Regions from separate parts of the Brevundimonas sp. Leaf280 genome, predicted to be linked through region 2. Evidence: predicted binding sites of a transcription regulator. Region 2 holds the regulator's gene; the other holds the start of a gene.
The links. Region 2 encodes HrcA, which represses chaperone genes, less so after heat shock. Its sites were predicted from a motif close to GTTAGCANTCNNNNNNNNNGANTGCTAAC; they were not measured.

Region 1 (3,409 bases), on a different contig from region 2:
ACGACCTTGGCCGGGTCGATGACGCCCATCTGCACCAGGTCGCCGTACTCTTCGGTCTGGGCGTTGAAGCCGAACGAAGCGTCGCCGTTTTCCAGCACCTTGCCGACCACGATCGAACCTTCGACGCCCGAGTTTTCGGCGATCTGACGGATCGGAGCCTGCAGGGCGCGACGGATGATCGCGATGCCGGCGTTCTGGTCGGCGTTGTCGCCCTTGACGTCGGCCAGGATCTTGGAGGCCTTCAGCAGGGCGATGCCGCCGCCCGGAACGATGCCTTCGTCAGCCGCGGCGCGCGTGGCGTTCAGGGCGTCGTCGACGCGGTCCTTCTTTTCCTTCACTTCGACTTCGGTCGAACCGCCGACGCGGAGAACCGCGACGCCGCCGGCCAGCTTGGCCAGACGTTCCTGCAGCTTTTCCTTGTCGTAGTCGGAAGTGGTGTCTTCGATCTGGCGCTTGATCTGGGCCACGCGGGCTTCGATCTCGTCCTTGCCGCCGACGCCTTCGACGATGGTGGTGTCGTCCTTGGTGATCGTGACCTTCTTGGCTTTGCCGAGCATGTCGATGGTGACGCTCTCAAGCTTGATGCCCAGGTCTTCCGAGATGACCTGGCCGCCCGTCAGGATGGCGATGTCTTCCAGCATGGCCTTGCGGCGATCGCCGAAGCCAGGAGCCTTGACGGCGGCGACGCGCAGGCCGCCACGCAGCTTGTTGACGACCAGGGTCGCCAGGGCTTCGCCTTCGATGTCCTCGGCGATGATCAGCAGCGGACGGCCCGACTGCACCACGGCTTCCAGGATCGGCAGCATGGCTTGCAGCGAGGTCAGCTTCTTCTCGAACAGCAGGATGAGCGGCTCTTCGAGTTGGGCCTCCATCTTGTCGGCGTTGGTGATGAAGTAGGGCGACAGGTAGCCGCGGTCGAACTGCATGCCTTCAACGACATCGACGGTGGTGTCGGCGGTCTTGGCTTCCTCGACGGTGATGACGCCCTCGTTGCCGACCTTGGCCATCGCCTGAGCAATCAGCTCACCGATTTCCGAGTCGCCGTTGGCCGAGATGGTGCCGACCTGAGCGATTTCCGAGTTGTTGGAGACCGGCTTGGAGTTCGACTTGATCTCTTCCAGCACCAGGCCGACGGCCTTGTCGATGCCGCGCTTCAGATCCATCGGGTTCATGCCGGCTGCGACGGCCTTGAGGCCCTCTTGCACGATGGCTTGAGCCAGAACGGTTGCGGTGGTGGTGCCGTCGCCCGCCTTGTCGTTCGTTTTCGAAGCGACTTCGCGGATCATCTGGGCGCCCATGTTCTCGAAGGCGTCTTCCAGCTCGATCTCTTTGGCGACCGACACGCCGTCCTTGGTCGAGCGCGGAGCGCCGAAGGACTTCTGGATCACGACGTTGCGGCCCTTGGGCCCCAGCGTCACCTTGACGGCGTTGGCGAGCACGTTGACGCCGCGCAGCATCTTGTCGCGCGCGTCGGTGTTGAAGTGTACGATTTTAGCGGCCATGCGGGCAGCTCCTATCTATATGGATTAATTGAAGAACTTCAGACGTCGGGTGCTCAGGACAGCACGCCCAGGACGTCGGATTCCTTCATGATGATCAGGTCGTCGCCGTCGATCTTCACTTCCGTACCCGACCACTTGCCGAACAGGATGCGGTCGCCGGCCTTCAGCTCCAGAGCGTTGACCTTGCCGGATTCGTCACGGACGCCAGGGCCGACGGAGACGACTTCGCCTTCCTGGGGCTTTTCCTTGGCGGTGTCGGGGATGATGATGCCACCCTTGGTCTTGGATTCTTCTTCAACGCGCTTGACCAGCACGCGGTCGCCGAGCGGACGGAACGCCATCGGACTTCTCCCTGTAAAACCCCCGGATCGGGGCGTTTTTGAAACGGTGTGCGGCATTCCCGCGATCGCCGTTTTGGCAGCCGACCAGCGAGAGTGCTAACGCGAGCGGGAGTTAGGCAGAGGCAGGGTCATCGTCAAGCGGCGGCGATGGATCGCCGCGCGAATTCTCGGTGACAAATGAACCGAAAATGAATGCCGGCCTCCGGGGTCGTTCAAACTGGGAGCGATAGAATGCCCTCAACGCTGGATGCCTTCCCACCCCGGAAACGCAGATCGGCAAGCAAACAAGGAGACCAAGATGTCCAAGCTGCTGAAGATTACTGCGGTCGCCGCCGCCCCCGTCGTGGCCCTGAGCCTGATGGCCGCTCCGGCTTCCGCCCAATCGCGCGATCGCGACAACACCGGTCGTAACGCCCTGATCGGCGCCGCGGTGGGCGGTTTGGCCGGCGCCATCTATGGCAACGGCGACGGCAGCTACATCGCGGGCGGTGCGCTTGCCGGCGCGGCGCTGGGCGCGGTGGCCTCCAACCGCGGCTCGGGCTGCGAATACTACCGCGGCGGCCAGTGCTACCGTAACCAAGGCCATTGGGAGCGCGAGCACGGCATCGACCGCAGCCGCTCGGGCTACGACTACCGCTACGACAGCCGCCGTTACGACTCGCGCTATGACCGCCGCGACTATCGCAATGATCGCGACTACCGCTACGACCGCCGCTGGTAAGCGTTTGACAGTTTAGATGACTGGAAGGGCCCGTCCGGCAAGGACGGGCCCCTTTCGCGTCAGCCCATCAGGCGGCGCATCAGGGCCGCCGTGGACGGATCCAGGTCCGCCGAGGGGCCGCCCGTGTCCAAGTCCTTCAGGATCGCCTTGGCCAGGACCTTGCCCAGTTCGACGCCCCATTGGTCGAAGCTGTTGATGTCCCAGATCACGCCCTCGACGAAGGTCTTGTGCTCATAGAGGGCCAGCAGCGCGCCCAGGGTCTCGGGCGTCAGCCGCTCCATGACGATGGCCGTCGACGGACGGTTGCCGGTAAAGGTGCGGTGGGACGCCAGACGCGTCGCCTCCTCCTCCGACAATCCTTGCGCCAACCCCTCGGCCTTGCCGGCCTCGGTCGTCTTGCCCAGCATCAGGGCCTGGCCCTGAGCCAGCGCATTCGACCAAAGCGGCGACTCCGGCGCGTCCTCATGAGTCTTGGCCACGATGACGAACTCGGCCGGGACGGTCTGCGGCCCTTGGTGGATCTGCTGGAAGAAGGCGTGCTGGCCGTTGGTGCCGGGCTCGCCGAAGACGACGGGGCAGGTCTGGCGCGTCACCGGCGTGCCGTCGCGGTGCACCCGCTTGCCGTTCGACTCCATCTCCAGCTGCTGCAGGAAGGACGGCAGGCGGCGCAGGGCGTGGGCGTAAGGGGCGACGGTGCGGGCGGGCCGGTTCAGGCCATCGACGTTGAACACCTGGGCCAGGGCCAGCAGGATCGGCGCGTTTCGCTCCAGCGGCGCCGAGACGAAATGCGCATCCATCTCCGCGGCGCCCGCCAGCATCCGTTCGAACACGTCCCAGCCCAGGGC
Region 2 (3,409 bases):
GGCAGGCGGCGGCCCGCTTCGCAGCGATCGGCGCGGGTGTGGCCTGGTACGGCCGCTTGGCGCCCGCCGCAGACGCCACGCCGGTTCAGATCTCATCGGGCCAACCTTGGCCGGTCGACATCGCTGACGATCTGAAAGCGCCTGTGCTCGGCCTGTATGGCGGCAAGGATCAGGGCATCCCATTGGCCAGCGTCGAACGGATGCGCGAAGCCCTGGCCCGCGCCGGCCAGACCGGCAGCCAGATCGTCGTCTATCCCGACGCTCAGCATGGCTTCCACGCGGATTACCGCGCAAGCTACTCGGAACCAGACGCCAAGGACGGCTGGTCCAAGCTGCTGGCGACGTTCGATAAAGCTCTAAAAAGCCTAGATCAGGCCTTGCCGTCGAAGGCCTGACCGTCGGCGGCGGGGGCGGCGCCATAGGGGTTGGGAGCCTGGGCGCCGGATCCCTTGGCGGCGACGACGACCATTGCGGGGCGCACGGTGCGGCCGAACAGTTCAAAACCGGACTGCATGGTCTGGATCACCGATCCGCCGGGCACGGTCTCGGAGGGCTGTTCCATCATCGCCTGGTGCAGATGCGGGTTGAAGGCCTCGCCGGCCTGGGGCGCGACGCGCTTCAGGCCGTTGGCGTCGAAGGCTTGCAGCAGCGCCTTCTGCGTCAGTTCCAACCCGGTCACCAGACCGGCGGTCGCGCCCTCGGCGTCCTTGGGCGCAGCCATCAGGGCGCGTTCCAGATTGTCGGCGACGCCCAGCAGGTCCTTGGCGAAGCGCTGGATGGCGAAGGCGCGGGCGTCGTTCTGCTGCGTCTCCGAACGGCGCTTCAGATTCTCCATCTCGGCGGCGACGCGCAGGGCGCGGTCCTTCCATTCGTCACGCTCGGCGATCACGGCGTCCAGCGGCGCCAGATCGTCTGAAGGATGGGCGTCCAGGCCGTGTTCGGCGTTGGTCTCGGCCATGTCGGCGTCCACGGCGTTCAGTTCGTCGTTAAGGGGCTTGTCGCTCACTTGTCGTTCCCATCCAGCATCCGGCCCAGCACCCGGGCGGTATAGTCCACCAACGGAATGACACGGGCGTAGTTCAGTCTTGCGGGGCCTATGACGCCGATGGCGCCAAGAACCCGCTGTCGGCCGCTCATATAGGGCGCCGCGATCACGGCGGAACCCGAAAGTGAAAACAACCGTGTCTCGGCGCCGATGAAAATGCGCACGCCTTGGGCCGCATCGACGCCGTCCAGCAGGCCGATCAGCTGTTCCTTCTGCTCCAGATCATCGAAAAGGACGCGGACCCGCTCCAGATCGGCCAAGCCTTCCCGGTCCTGAAGCAGGTTGGCGCGACCCCGCACGATCAGGGCGCGCTCGCGATCCTGGCCGCCGGACCACGCAGCGAATCCGTCCTCGACCAGGCGGGCGGCGGTCTGGTCCAGTTCACGCCGTGCGATTTCCAACTCCTGGGTCATCTCTCGCTTGGCGTCGGCGAAGGGGCGGCCGCGCAGGCGAGCGTTCAGGAAGTTGGAGGCCTCGACCAGGGTCGAAGGCGTGACGCCGGCCGACAGGGTCATGATGCGGTTTTCGACCGTGCCGTCGTCAGCGACGATGACGGCCAGGGCCTGATCGCCGCCCAAGGCGACGAACTCGACATGTTTGACGCCGGAATCACGGACCGGGCTCGATACGACGCCCGCGCCGCCGGCCAGGCCCGACAGCAGGTTCGAGGCCTCGTCCAAGGCGGACTCGAAGTTCCGGCCGCGCCCGGCGAGCCGCCCGTCGATCTCGCGACGCTCTTCCTTGGTCAGGTCGCCGACCTCCAGCAGGCCATCGACGAACAGGCGCAGGCCCGCATGGGTCGGGATCCGCCCGGCCGAGGTGTGGGGCGCCGCCAGCAGGCCCGCAAGGGTCAGATCCTGCATCGTGTTGCGGATCGAGGCAGGCGACAGGGCGATGCCGCCCAACGACAGGGTCCGCGACCCGACCGGCTCGCCTGTCTCCAGATAGCTTTCCACGATGCGACGAAAGATGTCGCGCGCCCGCGCATCCAGCCCCGCCAAACCCGCGAGGGACTGGCCGGCGTCGAACGGCGGGTTTTTCGGGGCATACAGGCTCACGGTTTCAGGATAAGCACCGCCGCCACAGCTTCCAAGGTCAGACTTCCAAGGATCCCTCCCATGCGCCATTCGCAACGCACCGACGATCAACTGCGTCCCGTGACCATCGAGACCGGCGTCAACCGCTATGCCGAGGGCTCGTGCCTGATCAGCTTCGGCAACACCAAGGTGCTGGTGACCGCCTCGATCGAGGACAAGGTGCCGGGCTGGATGCGCAACACGGGCCAGGGATGGGTGACCGCTGAATACGGCATGCTGCCCCGTGCCACCCACACGCGCGGGCGTCGTGAAGCCGCCGCCGGCAAACAGTCGGGCCGCACGCAAGAGATTCAGCGATTGATCGGTCGCTCCCTGCGCGCCGTGGTGGACCTGAAGGCGCTCGGCGAACGTCAGGTGCTGATCGACTGCGACGTCATCCAGGCCGACGGCGGCACCCGCACGGCGTCGATCACCGGCGCCTGGGTCGCCATGAGCCTGGCCCTGAACTATCTGCGCGACGAGGGCGTGCTGAAGGCCGACCCGATCACGGATCAGGTGGCGGCCGTGTCATGCGGCGTCTGCGACGGCGTGCCGGTGCTGGACCTCGATTACGAAGAGGATTCCGAGGCCGAGGCGGATTCGAACTTCGTCCTGACCGGCTCCGGCCAGATCGTCGAGGTCCAGGCCACCGGCGAGAAGCGCGGCTTCTCGCGCGCCGAGTTCGACCGGCTCTTTTCGCTAGCCGAGATCGGCTGCACCGAACTGTTCGCCCTGCAGAAGGCGGCCTTGGCGGCGGTGAAGCGATAGGGGGTTTCACCTCGGGGCGCGGACGGGCATCCTCGTCCGGTCAGTCCTGACCGGAGACAAGTCGATGCGTCGATCCCCCTGGCTTTCGATGGCCGCCTGCGTTGTGTTGATGGCCGGATGTCAGCGCGCTGATCCAGCCGATCAGCCTGCGTCCAGAGACACTGCGGCAAGCAGCAACGTCATCGACGCGGTTCCACTGGCGCCGGATGCTCCGCCGCCTGCCCCGCCCGCCAAGCCGGCGGCTGCGGAGAAGGAAGCGACCAAACCGGCCGGGGACGTCGAGGCCAGCATTCCCGAAGGACCGGACATGCCCGCTCAGCCGGTGCCGATCAGCGAGGTCCCCTGTCGCGAAGCCATCGGCGCCGCCGCCTCAGCCCGGTTGGTCGAGCGCTGCATCCAAGTCAGCCCGGCGACCCGCCCGCCCTGCAACGCCGCCAACCCCTGCGACCTGATCCAGGGGGAGATCGACCGCTCCTGCAAACTGTGGGCACGCGACGGCGACCCGCCGGCGGCGTGCAAG

Region 1: groES (co-chaperone GroES) is a predicted target of HrcA. The motif match lies at 1,916-1,944, and genes of this name have one in related genera.

The regions. Positions count from the first base shown of each region.
Region 1 is NZ_LMNC01000005.1:127,966-131,374, forward strand. Features, by position in the region: gene groL (chaperonin GroEL) at 1-1,502, opposite strand, end outside; gene groES (co-chaperone GroES) at 1,556-1,843, opposite strand; gene ASF31_RS10440 (hypothetical protein) at 2,142-2,564, shown strand; gene pgi (glucose-6-phosphate isomerase) at 2,624-3,409, opposite strand, start outside.
Region 2 is NZ_LMNC01000004.1:25,115-28,523, forward strand. Features, by position in the region: gene ASF31_RS08310 (dienelactone hydrolase family protein) at 1-395, shown strand, start outside; gene grpE (nucleotide exchange factor GrpE) at 371-958, opposite strand; gene hrcA (heat-inducible transcriptional repressor HrcA) at 1,003-2,097, opposite strand; gene rph (ribonuclease PH) at 2,164-2,889, shown strand; gene ASF31_RS08330 (hypothetical protein) at 2,954-3,409, shown strand, end outside.